DNA from 2 places in the Bacillus sp. LR_5 genome. Region 1 is predicted to be linked to the other one. Evidence: riboswitches for the same ligand, from Rfam matches in the RefSeq annotation. Region 1 holds a riboswitch; the other holds the start of a gene.
What was found. A riboswitch is a leader RNA that binds a small molecule or an ion and turns the genes downstream of it on or off. The one in region 1 is predicted to bind cobalamin.
Positions count from the first base shown of each region.

Region 2: another riboswitch for cobalamin. It lies ahead of RAC86_RS06475 (ABC transporter substrate-binding protein); the one in region 1 lies ahead of RAC86_RS24550 (ABC transporter substrate-binding protein).

Region 1 is NZ_JAVAXX010000160.1:113-12,770, reverse strand. Features, by position in the region: gene RAC86_RS24560 (ABC transporter ATP-binding protein) at 1-83, opposite strand, end outside; gene RAC86_RS24555 (FecCD family ABC transporter permease) at 83-1,144, opposite strand; gene RAC86_RS24550 (ABC transporter substrate-binding protein) at 1,107-2,051, opposite strand; cobalamin riboswitch at 2,157-2,295, opposite strand; gene RAC86_RS24545 (SDR family NAD(P)-dependent oxidoreductase) at 2,449-3,240, shown strand; gene RAC86_RS24540 (SMP-30/gluconolactonase/LRE family protein) at 3,278-4,156, opposite strand; gene yvrG (two-component system sensor histidine kinase YvrG) at 4,228-5,970, opposite strand; gene yvrH (two-component system response regulator YvrH) at 5,967-6,680, opposite strand; gene rsoA (sigma-O factor regulator RsoA) at 6,832-7,071, opposite strand; gene sigO (RNA polymerase sigma factor SigO) at 7,075-7,605, opposite strand; gene RAC86_RS24515 (YvrJ family protein) at 7,807-7,959, shown strand; gene oxdC (oxalate decarboxylase) at 8,079-9,236, shown strand; gene rsiO (acid stress-sensitive anti sigma factor RsiO) at 9,297-9,707, shown strand; gene RAC86_RS24500 (ABC transporter permease) at 9,741-10,970, opposite strand; gene RAC86_RS24495 (ABC transporter ATP-binding protein) at 10,963-11,652, opposite strand; partial or broken gene RAC86_RS24490 (efflux RND transporter periplasmic adaptor subunit) at 11,636-12,658, opposite strand, start outside.
Region 2 is NZ_JAVAXX010000018.1:28,683-45,819, forward strand. Features, by position in the region: gene fumC (class II fumarate hydratase) at 1-1,087, opposite strand, end outside; gene RAC86_RS06405 (YvzF family protein) at 1,154-1,339, opposite strand; gene gerAA (spore germination receptor protein GerAA) at 1,456-2,904, shown strand; gene gerAB (spore germination receptor protein GerAB) at 2,873-3,970, shown strand; gene gerAC (spore germination receptor protein GerAC) at 3,967-5,088, shown strand; gene liaR (two-component system response regulator LiaR) at 5,096-5,731, opposite strand; gene liaS (two-component system sensor histidine kinase LiaS) at 5,709-6,791, opposite strand; gene liaF (LiaRS two-component regulatory system accessory protein LiaF) at 6,788-7,513, opposite strand; gene liaG (LiaG family protein) at 7,547-8,419, opposite strand; gene liaH (stress responsive protein LiaH) at 8,520-9,200, opposite strand; gene liaI (cell envelope stress-induced membrane anchor protein LiaI) at 9,227-9,607, opposite strand; gene RAC86_RS06455 (MFS transporter) at 9,972-11,240, opposite strand; gene RAC86_RS06460 (cob(I)yrinic acid a,c-diamide adenosyltransferase) at 11,433-11,996, opposite strand; gene RAC86_RS06465 (ABC transporter ATP-binding protein) at 12,018-13,346, opposite strand; gene RAC86_RS06470 (FecCD family ABC transporter permease) at 13,346-14,407, opposite strand; gene RAC86_RS06475 (ABC transporter substrate-binding protein) at 14,370-15,314, opposite strand; cobalamin riboswitch at 15,420-15,559, opposite strand; gene RAC86_RS06480 (SDR family NAD(P)-dependent oxidoreductase) at 15,714-16,505, shown strand; gene RAC86_RS06485 (SMP-30/gluconolactonase/LRE family protein) at 16,543-17,137, opposite strand, start outside.

The DNA.
Region 1 (12,658 bases):
AATTCTCCCTTCTCCACGGTTAAGCTGATATTGTTAATTAGGCGGCTGTCGCCGTATCCTCCCGACAGCCCTTCTGCCTTCATCATAAGCTTCTCCCCCCGCGGTGCTGCCGAATTAAAATAAGAGCGAACACAGGCGCTCCCGCCAAGGACGTAATGATCCCGATCGGCAGTTCAATCGGCTCAATGATGGTTCTGGAAAGCAGGTCGGCTAAAACGAGAAATCCTGCCCCGAGCAAGGCGGACAGCGGCAGTAAATGCCGATGGTCGGTTCCCCACAAAAGCCTTGTGATATGCGGAATCACAAGGCCGACAAAGCCAATCGTACCCGATACTGCCACAGCGCTTCCCGTCAAAAGAGATCCGGCTATTAAAATCATCATCTTCCTCTGCTGAACGCTGACTCCAAGAAGCTTTGCTTTATCTTCTCCATATGTCATCACGTTCAGTTCCCTTCCGTTTATAATCAATAAAGTGATTCCCAAAAGAAAAAACGGGAGAAACAAAATAACATAGCTCCAGCCCCTCATTGAGACGCTGCCAAGCAGCCAATGCACAATCGGAAGCAGGTTGTCTCCTGTCAAGGCGATGATAAGAGAAATAAATGCGCCCAAAAAAGAGTTAGTGATGACACCGGTCAAAATGAGGGTGGAAACAGACATCGAAGCATGAACGAGGCGGCTGAAGAAAAGGACCGCCGCCATCGTGGCAAGTGCCGCGGCAACACTCACAACCGGGAGTGTAAACTCTCCGATGACAGGAAGGTGCAGACCTAAGAACAGAGTCACAACAGCTCCGACTGAAGCACCGGATGACACACCTAGCGTATAGGGATCAGCAAGTGGATTTTTCAATAATCCTTGAAAAGCGGCCCCTGCAATAGAAAGAGCCGCCCCCACAAGGGCGGCCAGCACAACTCTCGGCAGTCTGATATTCATCATAATATTAGTGTACATCGGATCATCAGAACCGATAGAGCCGCCGAAACCTTGATGCCAAAAGACACGAAAAACAGCGGGAATAGGAATATGCAGGCTGCCGCAAGAAATTCCTAAGATGATGCTCACGGCTAAAAATGAGAAACCAATGATATATGCGGCATAACGATTATTCCTTAAACGTATCCGGGTAAATGCTTTCCGCAAGTTCTTCGACCCCTTCGATCAGACGGGGACCGGAACGTGTCACAAGATCAGGGTCCACATCATATACACGATGATGTTTCACAGCATTGATTTCGCTCCAGCCATCGCGTTTTTCCACAGCTTTCGCTTTCACACCGTCCGTTGTAACAATTGCATCAGGATTGAGTTTTACGATCGCCTCGTCTGTCATTTGCACCCATCCTGTCTGATCCGCAGCTGCGTTTTTAGCATGGATGACATTCAGCATTTCATTCATAAACGTATCTTTTCCGGTTGTATAAATGTCAGGATCAGGAGAAACCTCGATAAATACGCTTTTCTCCTCGTCTTTTGAAATGGTTTTCACTTTTTCTTTAATATCCTTTAGATCTGATTTCATGCGTTTCACGAGCTGATCAGCTTTTTTCTCCGCCCCGCCAGCTTCTCCGATCATTTCGATTGATTTGTACACCTCGGAGAATGATTGTGCATCATTGACAGTCAGCACTGTAATGCCCGCGTCCTTCAGCTGTTTGATGGCATCTGCTGATGCTGACATGGAAGACTCATGGGCCAGAACGAGATCTGGTTTTAGAGAAATGACTTTTTCAACGTTTACATTCATATCTCCGACTTTCTCAACCTTTTTGACTTCCTTTGGATAGGTATCGTTTGTGGTGACACCGACCACTTTGTCACCAAGGCCGAGTGCGTATGTAATTTCTGTGTTGCTCGGCATTAATGAAACAATCTTTTTTGGCTCTTTTTTGATGGTTACATCTTGGTTTGACGCATCATCAATAGTGACAGGGAACGCTTCTGTTTTTTGTTTTGCCTTTGAATCCTTCTGATCCGCAGGATTGCCGCAGCCTGCCAGCATAACAGCAGCCAGCAGGAGCGCAGTCCATATCCCGGCTCGTTTTTTCATAATCTTTTCCTCCTAAACGAACTAAAAAAGCATCTCTACGACGGTAAAGATGCTGTAAACAACACAAAAAAGCCTATTGTTTACACATCATCTGTCCTCGCAGAATTCGTGCTGATCAAACAGGCAGGTATCCTGGCTCTTGGCGCTTGGCCAATTACAGTGGCGGGACCGCACCGGCTTTTACCGGTTTCCCTTTTAAGCCGACTGTTGTTAACGGACCGGCACCTATTTGACATTCGTATCCTTTTTTCGGAGTAATTATACTATATGACTGACAGGCTTGTATATGTGTCCTGAATGACTTTTTCCCATATTGTGTATGGGAGCAAAATCCTCGTAAACACTAAATTTGATCTTGTATACTTAATACCATCATCAATCAAAAGGAATGATTCTTATGGATTTACAGCTAAAAGACAAACTCGTCTTAATCACCGGCTCGACGTCCGGTATCGGGAAAGCCGCCGCAAAAAGCTTTCTGCAAGAGGGTGCGGCAGTCATTGTCAACGGACGCAAACAGGAGACTGTCGATCGCACCATTGAAGAGCTTTCTGGCTATGGAACAGTGCACGGTGCTGCTGCCGATTTGTCAAAAACAGATGAAGCAGCGGCTTTTATCGAAAAAGTAAATGAAATCGGTGATATCGATATCCTTGTCAACAACCTTGGTTTCTTCGAGGTAAAAGACTTCGCCGATGTGACAGATGAAGAGTGGAATCAATATTTCGAAGTGAACGTGATGAGCGCCGTTCGGACAAGCCGTCACTTCCTTCCAAAAATGCTTGCCAAAAACAGCGGCCGCATTTTAAATATTGCAAGTGAAGCAGGCGTCAAACCGCTGCCAACGATGATTCCATACTCAATGACAAAAACGGCGCTGATCAGCCTTTCAAGAGGAATGGCTGAAATGACAAAAGGCACAAATGTGACGGTCAACTCAGTGCTCCCGGGACCTACTTGGACAGAGGGTGTGGCATCCTATATGGAAGGCGCCGCACAAGCAGCCGGCCAGGATACAGATACATTTATCAAAGACTATTTCAAGGTCAATGAGCCAACCTCACTTATTCAGCGATACGCGACAGCAGAAGAAGTCGCCAACACAATCGTATTCCTCGCGTCTGACGCCGCATCCGCCATTAACGGCACGGCACAGCGTGTGGAAGGCGGCATTATCCGTTCTCTGTAGTATAAAAAAACGCATCCGTGTTTCGGATGCGTTTTTTTTATACGTCTCCAGCAAATGGTACCGGCTGATATCCGCCTGTTTCCAGTTGTGCTGAAAACAATCCTCCAGCGTGAGGCTGCTCGTATCTCTCTTTTTCTGTCATTTGTTCTGTTGCCGTTGTAATGTAAAGAGTTTTTAAGTCTCTGCCGCCGAACGCGCAGCACGTGACATATTTAGCCGGCACGCTGATTGAATTGATTTCTTTTTTCTGAAACGGGTCAATGTGAACAACGCGGCTGCCGCCAAACAGCGCCACCCACAGCATGCCATTTTGGTCAATTGTCATGCCGTCCGGCAATCCGTCCGACTGATCAAAACGATAGACAGGTTCTGGATTCGAAACATCTCCGCTTTGAGGATCATAGCTGTAACGCACAATCTCCTGCGTCGGCGTATCGATGTAATACATCAAATTCCGCTCGCGGTCCCAATCCAAACCGTTTGAGGTGGAGACTTGATCCTTGATTTTGACAAGACTGCCGTCTAGATTCAAACGGTACAGCGACGCCTGTTTTTGCTCGCCTTCCATGCTCGTCGTCCCCGCCCAAAGCCTTCCGTACGGGTCACATTTAGCATCATTAAATCTCAGGCTCTCATGCATGTCCTTCGGCTGTTTAATTTTTTCCAAGCTGTCATCCCGAAGATGATACAGGTAAAACCCGTCCTTCATCGTCATAATCAGTTCATCCTTTGAATATTTCGCAAGCGCCGTCACAAAGGATTTGAATTTGATTGATCGGTTGATTTTTTCTTCAGGGTCAAAGATATGGAGCTCGCTCCCCAGGATATCAACCCAATATAAGCGGCCGTTCTCTTCATCCCATAACGGGCCTTCTCCAATCACTGCCCGAGTGTCTGCTTCCAATACTGCATCCATGTGTTACACCTCTTTAGCTTCAGTCTATATATTGTTATTCCCGGCAAAGAGGTGTCCAAACCACTTGATGTTTAATGTTTTTTAAAAAGGATGGTAATGACCGTTCCAATGTTCATTCTGCTGTTCACATGTATCGTTCCGTTATGCAGATGGACAAGCTCCTTGGCAATCGCGAGCCCGAGACCCGTTCCGGCAGTTGAATCTTTTGTGTTCGTCCCTCTGTAGTAACGGTTAAACAAATGGGTAATCGTTTCTTCATCCATTCCTTTCCCATTGTCCTTCACCTTTAAAGATATATGATTTTTTGTTTGCTCCAGAATGACTTGAATCTCTGTTCCTTTGTCGTTGTGCTTCACGGCATTCCCAAGGAGGTTTTCTAATATGCGCCTGAACCACGCTTCATCAAGGGCAAATTCAATATGCTCTTCTTTGGATACAAACGAGATATCATACCCTTCAGAAAACGGATTTTTCTTAAAATCCTCAATGACATTTTTAAAAAACGGGATTAGGCTAGTGAGCTTTCTCTCAATAGGAAGAGCATCATTTTTCAGGCGATACGTTAAATTTAAGTCTTCAATCAGCTTGGACATGTATTCAGATTTTTCTCTGACAACCTGCCCCATTTCTTTCACTTCTTCCGGCGACCAGTCATACTGCTTCGACTCGAGCATCATGCTGTAGCCGTAAATGCTGCTGAGCGGTGTTTTTAAGTCATGTGACAAACCGGCAATCCATTCTTCCCTTGTCGCCTGGATTTTTTCTCTGTTTCTTTTATCCCTTCTCAGCGTTTCAGTCAGCTGATCCATTGATTCAAATATCTCACCGAAGAAGCGGTACGGCTGTTTGATTTTTCCCTTTTTATTTTTGCTGACAGGACGGCCGTCCCGGTTTCTGGGTTCCTCAAGCTTCCCTTTTGACAGATTGACCAGCCATCTAATCGTGTGAAAAATCGGCAGCCCGAATCGGAACATATACCAAACGGTCATCCAAATGATATACATGAACAAAACGGCCATCACGAGAAACATCGCTTTTAATACAACCTTCAGGAATGATTTGTTAAACTCCTGATCGGTTACATAGACTGGGTTCGGCACCGTAGCGACCATCCATCTGTCTTTATTGAGGATCTTAACGGAAATTTCCCGTTTATAGTTCCAAGGCTTAGAGCTGTATTTAAGCAGCTCCAGCTGGTTCATCGTTTTTCTTTCGCTTTTTGTGCTGTTGATGCTGTCGAGAATCTTTCCATTGCTGTCTAACAGGTAAATGGCGCCTTTTTTCCGTTTAATATAGTCGATGGTACTGGACTTATAGTGCGCTAGTGAGTCTATCTTTTGTTCGCGCTTTTCAACGGAAGTCAGGAGCTGTTCACTTTTTGATTTCCAGCCGGACAATAGAAGATACGACTTATCTTCAATATTGATGGCCCAATAATTCAGTTTATAGTTATGAAGCTTTTTGGTTTTATAAATAGACAAAAGCTCTTTCTTGGTATAGGTGCCCGGCACGTCTTTTGGCACGCCGTAGGAATAATCAGTGTTTCCTTCCGAATCAATGATTTGCATCCAGCCGTGCTGTTTATCAACAGATTTCTTCAGGAAATTATCCACTTCCCATGTCCCGTCTTCGTTTACATCGAGATATGCCTCAAGTGTGTCGGTCGTTGCCTTCGTCAGCCCTGAATTGGATTCCGCATCGCTAAAACGAGCGTCTAAATAGAAAAACGACGCAACAAGCATAACCGTAAGCAGCAGGATCACAATCAGCATCTGGCCGAAAAAGTGAAACAAAAACTTCCATCTTAACCTCATGACCGCTTGCCTTCAGGATTTGGGATAAAACGATAACCGAGACCTCGAACGGTTACAATATACTCCGGATTGCTCGGATCGCGCTCAATCTTCTCCCTAAGCTTGCGAATATGAACCATGACGGTGTTGTTGTCACCGTAGGAAGGATAGCCCCATACTTTTTCATATATTTGATCTTTGGAAAGCACCACGTTAGGGTGTTCACAAAAATACTGCAAAAGCTGCAGAAGCTGGGCTGAACAGGCAACGGCTTCCCCGCCTACGATCAACTCGGCATTTTGCGGAGAAAAAGTAAAGTAATCATATGTGTAGGTTTGATTTGAACTCGTTTCTTTCGATTGATATGTACGCTTGAGATGCGCTCTGATCCGCGCCGCTAATTCCAGCGGATTAAATGGTTTTGTGATATAGTCATCAGCTCCAACCGCAAAGCCCGATAATTTGTCCGCGTCGGATGATCTTGCCGTCAGGAAAAAAATCGGAGCGTCTGAATACTCTCTGATCAGTGTGCAGGCTTCAAAACCGGACATTCCGCCCATCATGACATCCAGCACAATCAAGTCAACCTTATTGGCCTTCACAACGGGAATCGCTTCTTCTGCGCTTGCCGCATCCAGTATATTTCGATAACCTTCTTTTTCGAGAACGCGTTTGATCATGTCCACAATCGCTTTCTCATCGTCTACGATTAAAATTGACGCATTTTCCACTTTTATGTTCCTTTCTGTCACTGTTTTTTTCATCTTATCATTATATCGTTTATTTATGGTACATTTTTGAATACATTGGAGCTTGGCAAATCAAAACAGCAAAAAAGGAGCAAACAAGCGCTCCCTTTTGATGTTTTTTCATATGAAAATATTATGAGTTCTCATCTATCATGTACAAAATAAACTCCCAAAACCCCGGTACATCCTGACACAAAAGCATATCAGCCTTTTCAAACATTTTGATCTTCAGCTCTTGCTCTAAATCTTCTCTTTCTTGATAGGACGTATTGCTGAGTTTTTTTCTGATCATCGGTGAAAAGCATGCAATCAGGTGCTCAATGTCATAAGTCTCGTCTTTTTGTTTCTTTTTTTGTTCAAACTGGCCGTTCACAGCTTACTTTCCCCCCTTTTTTTGCGCCGCTAGCTGCTTTCTGATATTCTCCAGCCCCTTTTTATGAATGTTGGAGATGTTTTGTCGGGACTCCCCTAATGAATCTGCAATCTCCTGCATCGTGGCACCGTGAAGATAGACTTTCGTCAGCACACTTTTTTGTTTGTCAGTCAGCTTCTGGATCGCTTGGTAGAGCTGGTAATCCTGTACATGCTGGCTCAAATCATCCTGCCTGTCTAAAAATTCTTCAAATGCATCGCTACCTGTTTCGGAAGGAAGCCGATCTCCCGCCTCCGGATGATCAACCGTCAGCGGATACCGTTTTTGGTTTTTGCGAACCCGCTTATCAAAATCAATAGAAAAGATGCGAATCATTGAATTCATATACTTGACGATGCGGATTTCTTTATAAAATTGCTTAAATAGCTCGTCCAATGATTTTGCATCTTTTTCGTTAGGGCTTTCCATTACGTTTTTGAACAAACGGTAATGCTGAGGATTGCTCAAAAAATGCTTCACGATGGGATGCTTCATTATCTCCTTACATTTTGACCGTAAAAGACTTTGATAGTCCATCAAACCGCCTCCCTACTAAATTAAATGAAGGAAAGCAAAAAAAAGTAAACTACTACTTTCCGCCTAGTGTCTTCCAAAATACTTTGCAGCAGTTTACGTTTTATCGGTTTTCCTTCACTTACAAACATGACTGCAGAAAAAGAAGGGAGGTATTTTCCTATGGATCAGGTTTTTATAGAGGAAGTCGTAAAACAGATCGGCAATTTGGGGTTTCCCGCGCTGATTGCAATGTATCTGCTGACCCGATTCGAAAAGAAGTTTGATCAACTAATAGAACTAATGACAGAACTGAAAGATCATGCAAAAAAATAATTTTTCAATCGAAGTTGACTTTTCACTGGTTTTTTTCACTTAACAAAACAGAAGGGAAAACGAAAGGCCTTTCACCTTCTCTTTCTGCTATCACATTAAATTTAAGGAGGAAACATTTCATGAAAAAACAAAATGACATTCCGCAGCCAATTAGAGGAGACAAAGGAGCAACGGTAAAAATCCCGCGCAATATTGAAAGAGACCGGCAAAACCCTGATATGCTCGTTCCGCCTGAAACCGATCATGGCACCGTCAGCAATATGAAGTTTTCGTTCTCTGATACTCATAACCGATTAGAAAAAGGCGGATATGCCCGTGAAGTGACAGTACGTGAATTGCCGATTTCAGAAAACCTTGCATCCGTAAATATGCGGCTGAAGCCAGGCGCGATTCGCGAGCTTCACTGGCATAAAGAAGCTGAATGGGCTTATATGATTTACGGAAGTGCAAGAGTCACAATTGTAGATGAAAAAGGGCGCAGCTTTATTGACGATGTAGGTGAAGGAGACCTTTGGTACTTCCCGTCAGGCCTGCCGCACTCCATCCAAGCGCTGGATGAGGGAGCTGAGTTCCTGCTCGTGTTTGACGATGGATCATTCTCTGAAAACAGCACGTTCCAGCTGACAGATTGGCTTGCCCACACTCCAAAAGAAGTCATTGCTGCGAACTTCGGCGTGACAAAAGAAGAGATTGCCAATTTGCCTGGCAAAGAAAAATATATATTTGAAAACCAACTTCCTGGCAGTTTAAAAGATGATATTGTGGAAGGGCCGAATGGCGAAGTGCCTTATCCATTTACTTACCGCCTTCTTGAACAAGAGCCGATCGAATCTGAGGGAGGAAAAGTATACATTGCAGATTCGACAAACTTCAAAGTGTCTAAAACCATCGCATCAGCGCTCGTAACAGTAGAACCCGGCGCCATGAGAGAACTGCACTGGCATCCAAATACCCACGAATGGCAATACTACATCTCCGGTAAAGCTAGAATGACCGTTTTTGCATCTGACGGCCATGCCAGAACGTTTAATTACCAAGCCGGTGATGTCGGATATGTACCATTTGCAATGGGTCATTACGTTGAAAACATCGGGGATGAACCGCTTGTCTTTTTAGAAATCTTCAAAGACGACCATTATGCTGATGTATCTTTAAACCAATGGCTTGCCATGCTACCTGAAACATTTGTTCAAGCGCACCTTGACTTGGGCAAAGACTTTACTGATGTGCTTTCAAAAGAAAAGCACCCAGTAGTGAAAAAGAAATGCAGTAAATAAAAGACTTGCGGCTTGCAGAGAGCACTCGTTCTCTGCAAGCCTTCATAAGGAGCTGAACCAGTGAAACATCAAAACCCTTCAAAACGCTTATTGCGGCTCTCCATAAAGTACTTGCTAGCCGCAGCAGCAGTGGTGTTGACCTATTTTGCTGTCATCTATATATTGTTTTCTTTAGCGGGAACGAGCTACCGCTCAGCAGCTCATGTCCTGCTTTTTGCCGTGGTATTTCTTGTTCTCGGATTATGCTTTGAACCATTTGAAAGGCTGATGATACATAGCTTTACATTTTTCAAGACAGGAAAACGTCTATTCATTCTCCTTGCCGGCATCGTACAGCTGCTGTTTTTGTGGATGACTGCTCATACAACAGACCAATTGATCAGCGACATTTGGCTGTCCACCACAGAAGAAATGATTGTCGCAGCCGTTTTTTTGATTTTAGACAAATGCAACTCGGCTCTTCCCAGCTAAAAAAAGAACGCATTCCAATTGGATGCGTTCTTTTTATTCATAGCGAAGCGCGTCTACAGGCTGAAGCTTCGAAGCCTTGATAGACGGAAGCAAGCCGAAGATAATGCCGACTGCCATTGAAAAGATGAGTGCTCCGACAACAGCTGGAATGGAGACGATAAAAGGCATCGGAAAAATGACCGTCAGCAGCTTGGCGATGCCGAAGCCCGCCAGCACACCGAGTATTCCGCCAATGCTTGTCAGCACGACAGCCTCGGTTAAAAATTGAAATAAAATCACACGCCGCTTAGCACCGAGCGCTTTCTTAATTCCGATTTCCCTCGTGCGCTCCGTTACGGAAACGAGCATAATGTTCATGACGCCGATACCGCCCACCAAAAGTGAAATACTGGCGATTCCGCCAAGCAGCAATGCAAATGACTGATTAAAGGACTCCACTTCCTGCGCGATCTCCTGAAGATCCATTACACTGTACTCTGCTTTTTCCAGCTCAGCTTCTGACAGTCCCTGATTTAAAAGATCTGCAGCCATTACACCCGCTTCTTGGATATGCTCAGAAGAATCAGCCTGCACGGCAATCTGCGTTGGCGCGTCAAACCCTTCAATAAGCGGCCACACTTTTTTCGGCACGTACAAAACCGGGTTCGCGTAGTCGCCTTCAAACATGCTTTCCTGTTGATTTTTTTCTTTAAAAACACCGACGACCTTAAACGGCACACCATTCATCTCAATGCTTTTATGCAGAGCTTCTCCGTCCGGAAACAGTTCATCTCTGACAGCTTCATTGATCATCACCACTTGGTGTGTGCTGTTTAAATCATTTTCTGTCAGCTTTCTCCCTTCGGTTATTCGGATTGGAAACATGTCGAAGTAATCATCGTCCACTCCATACACTTGGGGATACGAAACGTTAGTTAAATGAAAAACGCTCGCGCCTTCTGATAAGTAATATAAGGATAATCCTTTGACCATCGGATCTGATTTGATCGCCTTTACTGTTTCTTCCGCTACAGGCGGCGCGGACGCATACGACACCTGAGGGCCGCCGCTCTCCTCTTCTCCGCCAGACGGTTGGTAGACAACATTGATGGCGTTGTTTCCCATGCCGATCATACTTTGCTTTAATTGCTCACTTTGGCCCTTCAGCATTGAAACAATCGCGATGATTGCCGCTATGCCGATAATCACGCCGAGCATTGTCAGAATGGATCTTAATTTATGAGAGAAAATGGACTGAAAGGAGATTCGAATATGTTCAAGCATGGCTGATATCCCCTCTCTCATCTAATACCAGCTCTCCGTCTCTGATAAAAACGGTTCTGTCAGCTTTTTTGGCGACGTCCGGGTCGTGGGTTATCATAATAATGGTCTTGCCTTCCCGATGCAGTTCAGAAAACAGTGACAAAATTTGTTCACTTGATTTGGTATCAAGGGCCCCGGTCGGTTCATCAGCTAAAATAAACCTCGGCTGATTGACAAGGGCCCTCGCTATCGCCACCCGCTGCTTTTGGCCGCCGGACAGCTTAGGCGGTTTGTAGGAGACCCTGTCTTTTAATCCGACCTTTTCCAGCGCTTCATATGCCCGTTGCCTTCTCTCTTTTTTCTTCACTTTATTGTAGATCATCGGCAGCTCGACATTTTGCAGCGCGGTGAGACGCGGAAGCAAATGGAAAGTTTGAAACACAAACCCGATTGATTCATTGCGAATTTCGGCTAAAGCCCCGTCTTTCCCTTTCAATATATCGATCTGGTCAAGCGTATAGGTTCCTGAGGTTGGCCTGTCCAAACAGCCGATAATATTCATTAGCGTTGACTTTCCAGAACCGGAAGGCCCCATAATAGCTAAAAACTCCCCCGCCTGAACAGTCAGATTGATATGTTTCAAGATTGGAACTTCTTCTTTTCCCAGCTTGTACGACTTCGAAATATTATTCAGTGTCAGCATTGACTGTAACCTGCTTTCCTTCCTTGACCGCGGGATCAGGATAGATCACATAATCTTCCGGCGTCAGGCCGCTCTTAATTTCCACCATGTCATTTTCATCAGTCTCTCCGATTTCAACAGGCTGCTTAACCGCTTTCTGATTCTCATCAGCTTTCCACACATACGGTTCGCCGTCATCCTGAATGACCATGTCGGACGGCAGCTTGATCGTATCCGCATCAGCATTATCACTCATCACTTCGATGTTGACATGATAGCCGACTTCAAGACCTTTATGGCTGTCTAATAAAATGGTGAAAGGATAGTTAGAGGACTGGGGGTTCATTTCTTCATCAGCAAAGCTTTCTGATTCTTCACCCTCGCCTGCTCCCGCTGGAAGCTTGCCGATCGAGGTGACCTTTCCTTTCCACTCGCCCTCACCGCCTGTTTTCAGCGTGACCCTGACTTTGCTGCCTTTTTTGATCATGTCCATTAACAGCTCATTGATTTGGCTTTTGACCAGATATTTGCCCGTCGAAACAATCTGGATATACGGGCCTGCTGCCTGGTCACCTGTTGCACCGTCAGCGATATCCTGATTGACGCTTTGAACGATTCCGTCATGCTTGCTTGTAATGACATTGGAACCTTTGTTTTTCGTCAGGCCAGCCAGTTCTTTTTGATGCTGCTTCAGTTCAAGCTGGCTTGTTTTCAAATCGAAATTGGCTTGATCAAGTTCATCTTGAAGCTGGGTTTTCTCTTCTTTTCCAGCAACTTTCAGCTTCTTTTCCGTTTCCGTTATTGATTTTTGCAAACGGTTGATTTGCAGATTTGTCATTTCAATTTGCAAATTGGCTTGCTCCACTTCATCAGAATGATCCTCGCCCTCATACTCAAAAAGCTTATCGCCCTTTTTAACCTGATCGCCTTCTTTGACGTATGTTTTTTTAATGCTGCCTTTTTCTGAATCTATGTATACTTTCTGCTGTTTCTCAGGTTCAACCTTTCCAGAAAACGTTTGGCCTGA
Region 2 (17,137 bases), on a different contig from region 1:
TAACAGGCTTAAACACGTTCAGTTCAAAGTTCCCCTGACTCGCCGCAAAGCCGATTGTCGCATCGTTCCCCATGATTTGCGCTGCGATCATTGTCAATGCTTCACTTTGTGTCGGGTTGACTTTACCAGGCATAATGGAGCTGCCCGGCTCATTTTCAGGAATGACGATCTCCCCGATGCCGCAACGAGGCCCGCTTGCAAGCCATCTGACATCGTTCGCGATTTTCATTAAGTCAGCCGCAAGCGCTTTTAATGCGCCATGCGCATAAGTGATTTCATCATGGCTTGTCAGCGCGTGGAATTTATTCGGCGAGCTGCTGAACGTTTGGCCGGTCAGTTTTGTGATCTCTTCTGAGACAAGCTCTCCAAACTCTGGATGAGCGTTGATCCCCGTTCCGACAGCCGTTCCACCGATTGCAAGCGCACGCATTTTATCTGTCGCTTCCAATATCATTTCCTTCGAACGGTCCAGCATGTAAACCCATCCGCTGATTTCCTGTCCAAGCGTCAGAGGCGTAGCATCCTGAAGGTGCGTGCGTCCGATTTTGACAATATCATTGTATGCTTTCGCTTTTTCATCCAATGTATTGCGAAGCTGGTCAAGCGCAGGCACTAGCTGCTCGTAAACAGCCAAAACAGCGGCAACATGCATCGCAGTCGGGAATGTGTCGTTTGAGCTTTGGCTGCGGTTCACATCATCATTTGGATGAATCGTTTGATCTGAGTTCTTTTCTTTTAATAAAGCAGTCGCGCGGTTGGCTACCACTTCGTTCATGTTCATATTGCTTTGTGTGCCGCTTCCGGTCTGCCATACGACAAGCGGGAAGTTGTCATCGTATTTGCCTTTGAGCACATCATCACAAACCGCTGCAATCGCTTCCGCTTTTTCTGCATCCAGATTGCCAAGGCGTTTATTAGCGAGAGCTGTGCTTCGTTTTAATATTGCAAACGCCTTCACAACACGCATCGGCATTTTTTCAGAACCGATCTTAAAGTTCTCCTTGCTTCGCTGTGTTTGGGCGCCCCAAAATTTATCAGCAGGAACTTTTACTTCTCCCATGGTGTCTCGTTCAATTCTGTATTCCATTTATGTATCCCTCCATAACGGTTGCTTCAATAGATCATAATTCGCCAGTGGTACAAAAAATCCTTTTTATTTTTCGATCTTGGCAGATTTTAATTTTAATTCAAGATATACGCGGGAATCCTTTGAATATTTGTACTTCGGATTCGTCCTGCCGTACTCCTTTGATGTATAAGAGACGTCATAATGCTTTTCAAATGATTTGATGAGCTGTTCTATTTCTTCTTGTTTTCCAGCAAGCCTTACCTGTGCCACTTTGTATCCTCCGCTTTCATAAAAAACTTACACCATAAAATACTCTAACACAGTATATCATTTTTTTAACAGGAAAAGATAACCTCTACTAAGGTTTTGGATAAGAGGTGACCTTGTTGGAACAAACAGAGTTTAAGGAATATATACACGATAATTTAGCATTGGTGCTTCCAAAATTAAAAGAAAACGATGATCTGGTGAAAAATAAAAAAATGCTCTCCAACGGTCTTGTTTTTTACTATCTCTATTTTAGTGAACTGAATGATCAGAAGAAGGTTGCAGAATCGATTAAAACCTTAATCAAAGATGAAGAGAGCCTCACGCTTGACCAAGTCAAAAAACGCCTTGACCAGCTTGACGCAAGACCCGTTGAAACAGCAGAAAAAACGGTCGAGGAGATTCTCAGCGGAAATTGTGCTGTATTTGTCAACGGTTTGGACAAAGCCTACATCCTGTCCACAGAAAAGAAAAAAACAAGAAGCCTGGCAGAGCCGACAACAGAAAAAGTGGTTCGCGGACCAAAAGTTGCGTTTGTAGAGGATATCGATACAAATATGGCTCTGATTAGACAACGGACCCCCCATCCAAAACTCATTACAAAAAAAATCATGATCGGCAAAAACAAGCTGAAGTCGGCGGCCATTATGTACATTGAGGGCAAAGCAAAAAAGTCCGTCATAAAAGAAGTAAAAGCGCGGCTTAAAAATGTTCAACTCGAGGATATCCAGGACAGCGGAACGCTTGAGGAGCTCATTGAAGATAATAAATATTCGCCGTTTCCGCAGATTCAAAATACGGAAAGACCCGATAAGGTATCGTCGGCCCTGTTTAACGGCCGTGTGGCGATTTTGGTCGACAGTTCACCATTTGTGCTGCTGGTGCCGGTTTCTCTCGGTGTCCTGATGCAGTCCCCGGATGACTACTATGAACGCTGGATTTCAGCATCTCTTATCCGGTCGCTGCGGTTTGCTTCTATCTTCATTACCTTGTTTTTGTCATCGATTTATATTGCACTCGTTTCCTTCCATCAGGGGCTGCTGCCGACCGCGCTCGCCGTCACGATTTCGGCAAACAGGGAAAACGTGCCGTTTCCGCCGATATTTGAAGCCCTGCTGATGGAAGTAACCATCGAGCTGCTCAGAGAAGCCGGGCTGCGTCTTCCAAACCCGCTCGGCCAGACAATCGGGCTCGTTGGTGGCGTTGTCATCGGACAGGCGGCTGTAGAGGCGAATCTCGTCAGTTCGATTATGGTCATCGTTGTCAGCGTCATTGCCCTTGCATCCTTTACCGTTCCTCAATACGGAATGGGTCTGTCTTTTCGGGTCCTGCGTTTTATTTCGATGTTTTCCGCTGCTATTCTTGGGCTGTACGGGATTATTTTGTTTATGCTTGTCATTTATACGCACTTAACGAGACAAACGAGCTTTGGATCTCCTTATTTTTCGCCAAATGGATTCTTCAGCCTGAAAAACAAGGAGGATTCCATTATCCGTCTCCCAATTAAAAACAAACCAAAAGAGGCGAATAATCCAAATGAGCCAAAAACAGACTCCACTAAAACTTAATACCTTTCAAGGTATATCTATTGTTGCAAATACGATGCTTGGGGCCGGTCTTTTAACATTGCCGCGAGCGCTGACCAGTAAGGCTAATACTCCTGACGGCTGGATCGTGCTGATATTAGAAGGTATCATTTTTATCTTTTTTATTTATTTAAACACGCTCATTCAGAAGAAACATCAATACCCCTCTCTGTTTGAGTATTTGCAGGAAGGGCTTGGTAAATGGATCGGTAGCATTCTCGGCCTTTTGGTCAGCTGCTATTTTATCGGAGTGGCCAGCTTTGAAACCAGGGCAATGGCTGAAATGGTAAAGTTTTTCCTGCTGGAGAGGACGCCGATTCAGATCATTATTTTAACGTTTATATGCTGTGGCATCTATTTAATTGTTGGGGGGTTAAGTGATGTATCGCGGCTGTTTCCCTTTTATTTAATGATAACGATTATTATTTTGCTTGTTGTATTTGGGATCAGTTTTAAAATTTTTGACATCAATAATTTGCGCCCTGTTTTAGGTGAGGGCCTTGGACCCGTTGCAAACTCCCTTACTGTCGTTTCCATCTCTTTTTTAGGAATGGAAGTGATGCTGTTTCTTCCTGAACATATGAAGAAAAAGAAATACACATTCAGATACGCGGCTGTCGGCTTTTCGATCCCGATTATTTTATATATCCTGACGTATATCATCGTTGTTGGGGCTTTGACCGCTCCTGAGGTAAAAACGCTGATCTGGCCGACGATTTCTCTCTTTCAGTCCTTTGAGCTCAAAGGAATATTCATTGAAAGGTTTGAATCGTTTTTACTGGTCGTCTGGATCATTCAATTTTTTACAACTTTTGTCATTTACGGGTATTTTGCCGCTAACGGGCTGAAGAAGACGTTTGGATTATCGACTAAAAAAAGCATGGTGATCATCGGTGCGGCTGTCTATTATTTTTCTTTATGGCCGGACGACTCTAATCAGGTCATGATGTACAGCGATTATCTCGGATACATTTTCGTCTGCCTGTTTCTGCTTCCCTTCATTCTCTTTTTCATTGTAGCTCTCAAAAGGAGGATTACAGCAAAATGAAAATCCGGATTTTATGTATGTTCATATGCACCCTATTACTGGCCGGATGCTGGGACAGCCGGAATATTGAGGAATTAAGCTTGGTGATCGGAGTAGGTCTAGACAAGCCTGATGATAAAAATTTAGAACTGACACAGCAGATTCTCGTCCCGAAAAAAATCAGCTCCAAGGAAGGCTCTTCATCTGACCCGACACAGCTTGCTATCACAAAGGGGGAAACTGTCCATCAAATGATGAGAACATCTGCATTAAAGCATAACCCTACGTTTTCACAGCATTTGCGTCTCATTCTGCTTTCCAAGAGCGTGATTGCGGATCATATTGGAATGGACGCGATCATTAACCAGTTTGTCAGAGACAACGGAACAAGGAGGAGTTCGTACGTCTTTGTCACCGATGGCAGAACTAAGGATATATTTAAAATGAATGATCAAGGCGAGCCCGCATCCAATGTAATTTATGATCTGACAGAGAATAATGCGGTAACGATCAGAATGATGGAACCTGTTACATTGGGGGAGATCTCAGAACACTTGACCTCTGACGATTCGTTCCTCATCCCTCATGTCGGTAAGGAAAACGGCAAACTCGCAATAAACGGTGCTGCTATCATCAAAAATAAATTATGGAACCGGAATTTAACACCGGTTGAGGTTCAAAATATCAACTTATTTACAGGCACTGTCGAGGGAGGGGTCATTGATATGAGGCATAATGGCAATCTTTTTTCTTATGAAGTGTACTCCAGCAATCGCAAGATCAAGACAGACTACAAGGACGGAACGTTCAAATTCACCGTCACACGCAATATTGAAGGCCGTTTATCAGAGGACTGGAATCCGAGTGAAGATTCATTTAAGGATTCATATATCAAAGATATTGAAAAGACAGTCGAAAAACGATTACACAAAACAGTAACAGCATTTATTACAGGCAAACTGCAGAAAGATATCAAAGCAGATGTCACCGGGCTGGGAAACGAGGTCAGAATTCATTATCCTCAAAAGTGGAAAAAGATTGCAAGAAAATGGGATGATGATTATTTCAGCAATGCGGAAATAGACTACCGGGTCAATGTGGTTGTCAGAGACTTCGGGACGAAAGGCGCAAACAAATAGCAGACGCCTATTTTACGAGGTGATTTCGGTGTGCGTACACCGCCGCCTGCGTCCGGTCACTGACATCCAGTTTTGATAAAATATTGGTGATATGGGTTTTGACTGTTTTAATGGTGATAAACAGTTCCTCGCCTATTTCTTTGTTTGTTTTTCCTTCTGCGATCAGGCAGAGAATTTCGAGCTCCCGTTTCGTAAGTGATTCATGCGGGAGCGCGTTTTCACCTGTGTGGCGCAGCCGGGATAATACTTTTCCCGCCACTTTTGATTCGAGCTTTGGCTCTCCCTTGCTTGCGGCGCGGATGGCATCGGCGATTTCCGCAGCTTTTGAGGTTTTCAATAGATAGCTGAGCGCACCAGCTTCAATGACCGGATACACTTTGTCATCATCAATGAAGCTTGTGAGCACTATAATTTTCGGATCTGGAAGCTCCCGGCAAATTTGCTTTGTGGCTTCAATGCCATCCATGCCCTCCATGACAAGATCCATTAAAATGACATCTGGCGACAGTTCCACAGCAAGCCGCACGCCTTCGCTGCCGTCAGACGCTTCGCCGATGACTTCAATATCGGGCTGTGCCTCCAAAAAAGCCGCGAGCCCCATTCTGACCATTTCATGATCATCAATCAATAATACTCGAATCACGTTCGTTCTCTCCTTTTTCTTCCGGGAAAATCGGAACCTTCACTTCGATCTGTGTGCCTTTTCCTTCTACTGAAATCACTTCGGCGACCCCGCCGATTTCGCTTGCACGTTCTTTCATAGAGTTCAAGCCGTATGAGGATGCTTTCACCTGATCATTTTTAAAGCCTTTTCCATTATCAATCACCTTTAGCCGGAGCTGATTGTTCTTTACGCCCAGAATCACGGATACTTTTGAGGCTTTTGAATGTCTAAATACATTCGAAAGGGCCTCCTGAACGATTCTGAACAAATGATCTTCCATCCCCTTAGATATCGGCGTGTCCTGAATATCCCACTCAATATCAAGCGGCTGTTTCTTCCGGAACTCGTCCAAAAGCTCCGTAAGCCCCTCTTTCAGTCCTTTTCCTTCAAGGGTAACAGGCCTTAAATGGAGCAGCAGCGCCCTCATTTCATTTTGGGCTTCACCTGCCATATGCTCGACCAGCTGGATCCGCTTGACCGTTTTATCATCAGCATCCTTGACATGTTCCAACACAGCTGATGTCATCATTGATATTGCAAAGAGCTGTTGGCTGACTGCATCATGAAGATCTCTTGCCAATCGCTGGCGTTCTTCTGAGATGACTGACTTCTTCATTTGCGCCTGCCATTCCGCACGTTCATTTGAAAGTTTTTGCAAGGAAGCGACTTGAAGCTCCACGCGCTTCGCCATTTCATTCAGCTGATCGGCGGCCAGGCCGATTTCATCATCTCCAAGCGGGGGTATTCGATAAGCGAAATTACCGTTTTCAAAGATTAAAATCGATTCGACTAATGTATCAACCCTTGTCTTCAGCCGGTTGCCGTACATATACCCTGAGGCAAAACCAACCGTCACACTGATCAGAAGCAATATCAGGATAAACGGAATTCCGAACCAGCTTGATGACAGCAAAACAAGCGGATCGAGCCGATAATAAAACATCATAAAGGAAATCAAACAGGCAAAAAGGAGCAGGCTGATTCCCGTTGTCATGCGGATGGCGCGCCACTGAAGGCTGGCAAGCAGTTTTTTTCTCATACGTACTTCACATCCACATCACCGATAAATAAGGAAACGGACACTTTGACACGGCGCTTTGACTCGCTGAAATCGGAGGACGCGGCATATACCTTCGTGCTTAATCCGCTTTTCTTCGAGCCAATCAGATTGATATCTCCGATAAAAACAGCCGAGCTGACAGCCACTTCAAGGTCTGATGGCACATAAATATCAACGTTTCCAATGACTCCGCTAATGACGATTGTACTTTCTCCCTCGGGAATCATCGCTTTAGACAAGTCGATTTTGATATCACCGATAAAACCAGAGACATTTAAATCATTCAGGTCAAACGGCTGCTTCATCATTTGCAGCTCTCCGATAAAAAAGCTGCGCATGTCAGGATGTTTCTCATCTTTTGGCGGCTCATGCCGTTCTTTTTTAGTGAGATCGATCCGTTTTTCATTCGATTCAAATATTGGCTTTCCTTTGACAAGCCTGTAGCCGGCGTAAATCAGAAATGCGGCAAACGCATAGCCGAATAAATTAAAGGTGATGCTGAAGAGGTTTTTCAAGAATAGAAATGCGGCAAAGATGTACATGACGGAACCGAGCCAATCACGGGAATATCTTTTCAAGAAATAGCCGGCAATCAGAAAAAAGAGCGGCCAAAACAGCAGATCGCCTATTCCGATAATTTGCAAAAACATGCTGATGCCGAATAAAGCAATGATAAATCCGAGAAGCTGTTTTTTTGTCATTCCTGGTGTCCGCCTCCTTTCTTCTGCCTGGTGCTACCGTATCGTTAGATCCCCGCTGTCCGTTTTGATATCGATTTGATACTGGCCGTTTCCTTGCAAGCCTGTGATTTGATGATGTTCTTTATGTGCTGTATCAGCAAATGAATACGGCGAACTAACCTCTCCGCTCGTTGATTTTGCGTTGACTGTAAAGCTGCCATTTTGGGGAAGGCTCAAATCCGCATCACCGCTTGTCAGTGTGACAGATAAAGGACCCGTTACCTTTTTCGATGCAGCATCTAGGTTTCCTGAAGTCATCCTTACATCAAGAGAGCCTGATACATCAGCCAGATTTGCGTCTCCTGAAGCTAAGTCAATGCCGGTTGTTTTGGAGATGGTGTTTGAAATGGTAACATCTCCGGATGACCCCTTTACTTTCAGATCTTTAAGGCGGACGTCCGTCACTCTCATATTTCCGCTCGCAGATACTGCGTTCAGCCCGGAAAGCACAAGATGATGATTCCCGTCCACTGACACGTCACCACTTGAGGTTCGCACCGTCAGATGCCCTTTATACTCATATGGAATCCGGACAATAAGGGAAGAGCGATTAAACCCATTCAAAAATTGAAATTCTTTTTCCTTTGTGGTCAGCTCCAGTTTTCTTCTGTTTTCAGTAACAAATAACTTTCCTGAGTCTCCTGAAATGCCTGCCGATATGTCATTTCGCTCTTCTGCTATGATCTGGACATCCTTGTTATCTGACTCAATGACTACGCTGTCGATGTCTCGCGGCGATGCGCTGGCTGAATCGGCTTCTGTGCCGTTTACGAAACCCAAGCCTGCAGCAAACACGTCTTTTACGACGACGGCGAAAAATATAAGAATACCGGCAGTGATCAACAGTTTGCCCAGCATTTTTTTCATTCGATTTCATCCTTCTCATTCATTCTATTATAAAGGAAAAGCCTGTGAATTGATACGTGCGGAAGGGAAGGACTTGACCGCAAATCCTTCCCCGTTCCGCTTATTCATTTGCTGCATGTGATGTCTGATCTGTTTTTTGCAGTGAGAGCGCCCGCATTTTTTCAATCTCCGCTTCCACATCGTCTGCAAATTCTTTGCGCGTGAGTTCTGTGCCGGCTTCCGCTGACTTTGAATAATTCGCGCGGATTTCCATTTCTTCAATACGGTTTTCAATACGCAAAAATTCACGATACGCGCTTTCGCTGTCAATTTTGTCAAATGTCGTATTCATATGCTCTTTTGCTTTCGCGGCATTTGCCCGGGCAATCAGCGCCTGCTTTTTATCCTTTACGTCCTGTAGCTTTGTTTCAAGTGCAGCCAGCTGTTCTTTCAGATCAGCCAGCTGACTGTTCGCTTGTTCATAGGACGCTTTATGTTCAGCTGCCTTCCCTTCTAAATACTTCATTTCAGTCAGCGCCTTTTTCGCCAGCTCTTCTTCGCCTGCGTCAAATGCGAGCTGTGCCTGATTTTGGCGTTTTCCAGCCATTTCAGCTGCTTCTTCATATTTTTTCTTAAATTGATAGGCAATCGTGTGCTGTTTCACAATTGTTTGTTTTGCTTTTGCAATGTCGCTTTCCATATCACGGACATATTGATTCAGCATTACCTTTGGGTTCTCCATTTTATCAAGACCTTCATGAACTGACGCAACAAACATGTCTCTCATTCTTTTTAATACCATACCTGATTCCTCCTAATATGCTGATATTATTTTTTCTTCAAAAATTCTTCCCATTCGTCATCAAAGTGAGATTGGTAGGCAGCCGAAGCCGGTTCAGGATCAAAAGATGACACACCGTTATCAGCTGATCCGTTTTTCATGAGCTTCCAGCCGTAATACACCATAGCGGCCGCCAGCGCAATTCCGACGACAAACGGAAGTGAACAGATGAGCATGATCGCTCCGATACCGCCCAAGATGATTCCTGTGATCGTTTTTCCTGCGGCAAATCTTTTCATTCCTGCGTATGTCATCAAGCTCCCTATGGCGAGCGGGATGATAAAGCCGAAGCTTCCTCCTCCAAAAAAGACGGAGATCCCAAATACAATTAATAAGAATCCGCCTATTGTTTTCTTGTTTATCTTCATGCAGATCCTCCTTTCGTTTTCCTTGTCTTCATCTTAAACAAATTGGCATTTGCGCAAAACGAATCAGAGATTGATTTTTATATAAGACCGGAGTCGTATCTTGTGCCGGACCTATGGACACAAAAAACACCATGCACGAGGCATGGCGTTTAAGATTGTTGACAAAATTCTAAAACGGTTTATAGTTTTAGGATTTTGTCATCCTTTCAGCGTGATTGAAAACCCTTAAAGTTTAGGAAAGGCGAGCATCGGAGCACAGCGAATGTTGGAATTCGTGAGCACCGAAGCGCAGGCTTGACAATGAATGCGAGGGTTTGTCTACACGCTGAAACACCATGCACGAGGCATGGCGTTTCAAAACCCTTTACAGATGAACACTTGCTTCCCTTTCTTTGATCAGGTCGGATCGTTCTGCTTTAGCCAGCTTTGTGAACAGCAAAATGCCAATACCCGCAATAATTTCGACAACCCCTCCGACAGCGATCACAGTTCCTGAGCCAAAAGCGTTTGCAGCATACCCGCAAATGACAGCTCCGGCAGGTATGGAAATATTAGAGATCATATGTATAACGGCATAGACCTGCGGCTGATCCTCACTATCCACAGAGGTCTGGATAATCGTGTACTCTGGAACATTAACAGCACTGACTGCGGCGCCAAAGGTAAACGCAGCGAGAAAGACGAGCGGCAAAAAGGTATTCATACCGGTAATAAAGAAAGCGAATCCTTCAATAATGCCGGCAGTTACGAATAACAGGCCGTATCTGTTTACTTTGACTTTCGCCAGCACAAATCCCAATAAAAATGCGCCTGCGGCGGTGGTGGCCTTTAAAAGCGAGTAAACGATCGGCTGGCCGTTTAAATCCTCCGCAACGTAAACTGCTGAGAGCGCTTCCCAAGGGGCTGCCGCGAAATTCATAAAGATACAATAAATGGCGAGTGGATATAAAATTTGATGTCTTCTCACGAGCGTAAAACCGCGTTTCAGTCTGCCGATATATGTGCCTCTCTGCGTAACAACAGCAGACTCTGATTGGGATTCAACCGCAGTGTACTTAATAAAAAGGACGAGAAAACCAGAAACCAAATAGAGAACAAGTGCGATAAGCATTGTATAAGAAGGGCTGATAAATGTAAGAAAAGCGCCGCATAACGTGACAGCTCCGAGCCGGACAATTTGAGCGGAGGATTGCAGCACGGCGTTTGCTTTTTGAATGCCCTGTTCATTTACGATTTGGGGAATTAAAGCTATGGAGGCGGGATTGTAGGCAGCCCCTGTAGCAGAATGGACAATCATAAGTGTCATGACAAACCACAGCGGAGAGAAGCCCGCAAAATGACAAAGAGGAATAATCAAGACAATCGCAGCCCTTGTCAGATCTGAAAAGTACATCCAAAATTTCAGCGTATTTTGTTTCATGAAAGGACCCGTCACAGGCGCCAGCACAGCTTCCGGCAAAAAAGTAACAGCAATCAATAAAGCAGTGCCGATCGCACCTTTGCCGTCATAAATTAAAAACCATAATATCGAATTAAATGCGAACATATCGCCGGATATCTTGACTATTCTTGAGAAAAAAAGATAATTGAAATTTCTCTTCCAGATGCTATCACTTTCAATTAAATTCACCATCTATCAGAGCCCCCCACTGCCTATTTTTTACATCTATTTGTTACAATATCTCATTTTCCCACTTTTCAGTCAATAATTCATAAGGTTCATTTTTTGTCGTAAAATGGGAGATTGACAGAATGAAAAACAAAAAAGCCGGCATGTAGAGAACACGCCGGCTTTCATTTTCTTTTTTTATGATTCGCTGCTGTTTTAGTCCCGAAACACAATAGCACTTCTTTCATATTCCACGTCGTCAATGCCGCTTCTCACATTCACAACCCGTGCGGCAGCAAAGAAATAATCGGAAAGACGATTGAGATAACGCAGCACTGTTTCATGAATCTCCTCCGATTTCATCAGTGCCACCACTCGGCGTTCCGCCCGCCTTGTTATGGTACGCGCCGCATGGAGAAGCGAAGCACCCTTCGAGCCACCTGGAAGAATAAATTTCTTTAGTTCCGGCGCTTCTGATGTATAGGCATCAATGCGCGTTTCTAAAAAGGAAACGGATTCTTCCGTTAGTTTATAGTCTTTTCTTTCTGTGACGATTGCCAGATCGCCTCCGCAGTCAAACAGCTCATGCTGGATGATCAGCAGCTCGGCTGTCAAATCTTCAAAGCCGGGCTGCCCGGAAAGCTCTGCCAAAGCTAGCCCGACAAAGCTATTCAGCTCGTCAATCGTGCCGTAACTTTCAACGCGGAGGCTGTCCTTGTCCGTTCTGCCTCCGACTAAGCCCGTTTGTCCCTTATCGCCTGTTTTGGTATATAGTTTCATACATGAGTCTCCTTTACAGACTTATTCAAACAGCTCTGCCGCCTCTTTTACACATTCAGCTGTCCCTTTCTGTATTAATTGATTCAGCCGCTGTTCTGTGTTTTGAGATTGCTGAGTTTGTGTCGCGGCGATGAGAATATCCCCCTCTGTCAGTCCGTCTCCGAGCACTTTCACCCGTTCGGCTTCGGCGGTCATTAGGGCTTTGACGAAGAATTGATCCGCCGCATAGCCGTTGATCAAAATCCAGATCGAAAAGCCGGTCATGACGCATATGAAAACGGATAACTCTCCATCTTTATACGTTCGATTCACAAAACGGTCAAGCCTTCCCGGAGAAGCCATCGCACAAGTTTCGGGCAGATGAAAACCGTTTTCTAATAGGCAGGCCGTAAGCCCCTCTACAGGATCTGCCTGAACTGGCAGCCGTTTATGGATCAGCGTCCTGCTCCATGAGAACCCTGCACCGATAGGCGCTGAGGACAATGTACGAAGCGGGATTTCCGTTTGCAGTAGAATGTCATCGCTCCCCGCCTGGAGCAATGTTTCAAATGGGATAGGCCGCTGCTTTACGCTGTCTTTTTCAGGCTGAATCACAACCATCGGTTTAGGTGAGCTGTGATGAACCAAAGCGGTGACATCTGTATCGTACACCGCCTTTATGTGATGTTCTGAGACAGCATATTCCGGTTTTTGCTTAGGCCCGGCTGTACCGTTTTTCATAAACAAGAGCTCATCACAGTACAGGCTCGCGGTGTTCATATCATGAAAAACGCTGACAGCTGCCAATCCGCTATCTCTTGTCAGGCGTTTGATGAGATCAAGCAGTTCTTTTTGATAAGCCAAATCGAGAAAATTTGTCGGCTCGTCCAGAAATAAAATACGCGGCTGCTGCGCCAAAGCTTGGGCCAAATATACCCGCTGCTGTTCTCCTCCGCTTAGATCGCGGATCGATTTTTCCGCAAAAGCGGCCACTCCAGTTTGCTTCATTGCTTCCTGTACAATGGCTTCATCCTTTTCAGTATGCTGCCTGAATAGCCCTGTTTGGAATGGATATCTGCCGAAGGCTACCGTTTCTTTGACGGTAAAGGTAAAGGCTTGATCCGTTTTTTGCGGCAGGACGGCCATAATTTGCGCCAGTTCCTTCGGTTTATAGTCAGCCAGCGGTTTGCCAGCCAGATCAACGCTGCCTTCCTTGGCCGGCAGCGTACCTGTCAGCAAGTGCAAAAGCGTGGTTTTTCCGCTCCCATTAGGGCCGAGAATGCCGAGAAATTCACCCTTCTCCACTGTTAAGCTGACATTGTTGATCAGCCTGCTATCCCCGTATCCTCCCGACAGCCCTTCTGCCTTTATCATAAGCTTCTCCCCCCGCGGTGCTGCCGAATTAAAATAAGAGCGAAAACAGGCGCCCCCGCCAAGGACGTAATGATCCCAATCGGCAGTTCAATCGGCTCAATGATCGTTCTGGAAAGCAGATCGGCTAAAACGAGAAAACCTGCTCCGAGCAAGGCGGACAGCGGCAGTAAATGCCGATGGTCAGTTCCCCACAAAAGCCTTGTGATATGCGGAATCACAAGGCCGACAAAGCCGATCGTGCCGGATACAGCCACAGCGCTTCCCGTCAAAAGAGAGCCGGCGATCAAAATCAGCATTTTTCTCTGCTGGACACTGACTCCGAGAAGCTTTGCTTTGTCTTCTCCATAGGTCATCACGTTCAGCTCTCTTCCGTTTATGATCAGTAAAATCGTTCCTAAAAGAAAAAACGGCAGAAACAGAATAACATAGCTCCATCCCCTCATTGAGACGCTGCCAAGCAGCCAGTGCACAATTGGCAACAGGTTGTCGCCTGTCAGGGCAATGATAAGAGAAATAAATGCGCCCAAAAATGAGTTGATGATGACACCGGTCAAAATGAGGGTGGAGACAGACATTGAAGCATGAACGAGGCGGCTGAAGGAAAGGACCGCCGCAATCGTGACAAGTGCCGCGGCTACACTCACAACCGGGAGTGTAAACCCTCCGACGACAGGAAGCTGCAAGCCAAAAAACAAGGTCAACACCGCTCCAACTGAAGCACCGGATGAAACGCCGAGTGTGTAGGGATCAGCAAGAGGATTTTTCAACAGTCCTTGAAAAGCGGCCCCTGCGATAGAAAGAGCCGCCCCCACAAGGGCGGCCAGCACAACTCTCGGCAGTCTAATATTCATCATAATATTTGTGTACATCGGGTCATCAGAGCCGATAGAGCCACCGAAGCCTTCATGCCAAAAGACACGAAAGATAGCGGGGATAGGAATTTGCAGGCTGCCGCAAGATATTCCTAAGATGATGCTCGCAACTAAAAATGAGAAACCGATGATATATGCGGCATAACGATTATTCCTTAAACGTATCCGGGTAGATGCTTTCCGCAAGTTCTTCGACCCCTTCGATCAGACGGGGGCCGGAACGTGTCACGAGATCAGGATTTACATCATACACACGATGATGTTTCACAGCATTGATTTCGCTCCAGCCATCGCGTTTTTCCACTGCTTTCGCTTTTACTCCGTCTGTTGTAATGATAGCATCAGGATTGAGTTTTACGATCGCCTCGTCTGTCATTTGCACCCAGCCTGTTTGGGCCGCTGCTGCGTTTTTAGCATGGATGACATTCAGCATTTCATTCATAAACGTGTCTTTTCCGGTTGTGTAAATGTCAGGATCAGGAGAAACCTCGATAAATACGCTTTTCTCCTCTTTTTTTGAAATGTTTTTTGCTTTTTCTTTAATATCCTGCAAATCTGATTTCATGCGTTTTACGAGCTGATCGGCTTTTTTCTCTACCCCGGCAGCTTCTCCGATCATTTCGATTGATTTGTACACCTCGGAAAATGATTGTGCATCATTGACAGTCAGTACAGTAATGCCCGCGTCCTTCAGCTGTTTGATGGCATCCGCTGACGCTGACATGGAAGACTCATGGGCAAGAACGAGATCCGGCTTTAGAGAAATGACTTTCTCAACGTTTACATTCATGTCTCCGACCTTCTCAACCTTTTTGACTTCCTTTGGATATGTATCGTTCGTGGTGACACCGACCACTTTGTCACCGAGTCCGAGAGCGTATGTGATTTCTGTGTTGCTCGGCATTAATGAAACAATCTTTTTCGGCTCCTTTTTGATGGTCACATCTTGATTTGACGCATCATCAATGGTGACAGGGAACACTTCTGTCTTTTGTTTTGCCTTGGAATCCTTCTGATCCGCAGTATTGCCGCAGCCTGCCATCATAACGGCAGCCAGCAGAAGTGCAGTCCATATTCCGGCTAGTTTTTTCATAACCTTTCCTCCTAAGTGAACTAAAAAAAGCATCTCTACGATGGTAAAGATGCTGTAAACAACACAAAAAAGCCTATTGTTTACACATCATCTGTCCTCGCAGACTTCGTGCTGATCAAATAGGCAGGTATCCTGGCTTTTGACGCTATGGCCAATTACAGTGGCGGGACCGCACCGGCTTTTACCGGTTTCCCTATTAAGCCGGCTGTTGTTCACGGACCGGCACCTATTTGACATTCGTATCCTTTTTTCGGAGTAATTATACTATATGACTGACAGGCTTGTATATGCGCCCTGAATGACTTTTCCCCCGGTATATGTATGGAAGCAAAATCCTCGTAAACACTAATTTTGTTCTTGTATACTTAATACCATCATCTATAAAAAGGAATGATTCTTATGGATTTAAAGCTAAAAGACAAACTCGTCTTAATCACCGGCTCGACTTCCGGCATCGGGAAAGCCGCAGCAAAAAGCTTTCTGCAAGAGGGAGCGGCAGTGATTGTCAACGGGCGCAAACAGGAGACTGTCGATCGCACGATTGAAGAGCTTTCTGGATACGGAACGGTGCACGGCGTGGCAGCCGATTTGTCAAAAATAGATGAAGCAGCGGCTTTTATTGAAAAAGTAAATGAAATCGGTGATATCGATATCCTTGTCAACAACCTTGGCTTCTTCGAGGTAAAAGACTTTGCCGATGTGACAGATGAGGAGTGGACTCAATATTTTGAAGTGAACGTGATGAGCGCGGTTCGGACAAGCCGTCACTTCCTTCCAAAAATGCTTGCCAAAAACAGCGGCCGCATTTTAAATATCGCAAGTGAAGCAGGCATCAAACCGCTTCCAACAATGATTCCATACTCCATGACAAAAACGGCGCTGATCAGCCTTTCAAGAGGGATGGCTGAAATGACGAAAGGCACGAATGTGACAGTCAACTCAGTGCTTCCGGGACCTACTTGGACAGAGGGCGTGGCATCCTATATGGAAGGTGCCGCAAAAGCAGCCGGCCAGGATACAGATACATTCATCAAAGACTATTTTAAAGTTAATGAGCCGACTTCTCTTATTCAGCGATACGCGACAGCAGAAGAAGTCGCCAACACGATCGTATTCCTCGCATCTGACGCCGCATCCGCCATCAACGGCACGGCACAGCGTGTGGAAGGCGGCATTATCCGTTCTCTGTAATATACAAAAAACGCATCCGTGTTTCGGATGCGTTTTTTTATACATCTCCAGCGAATGGAACCGGCTGATAGCCGCCTGTTTCCAATTTTGCTGAAAACAATCCTCCCGCGTGAGGCTGCTCGTATCTTTCTGTTTCTGTCATTTGTTCCGTTGCCGTTGTGATGTAGAGGGTTTTTAAGTCTCTGCCTCCGAACGCGCAGCACGTGACATATTTAGCCGGCACGCTGATTGAATCGATTTCTTTTTTCTGAAACGGGTCAATGTGTACCACGCGGCTGCCGCCAAACAGCGCCACCCACAGCATGCCATTTTGGTCGATTGTCATGCCGTCCGGCAATCCTTCTGATTGATCAAAACGATAGACGGGTTCTGGATTTGAGACATCTCCGCTTTCAGGATCATACCTGTAGCGCACAATTTCCTGTGTCGGCGTGTCGATGTAATACATCAAATTCCGCTCGCGATCCCAATCCAAACCGTTCGAGGTGGAGACTTGATCTTTCATTTTGATAAGTCTGCCGTCTGGATCCAAACGGTATAACGAAGCCTGTTTTTGTTCGCCTTCCATGCTCGTCGTCCCCGCCCAAAGTCTTCCATACGGGTCACATTTCGCGTCATTAAAACGCAGGCTC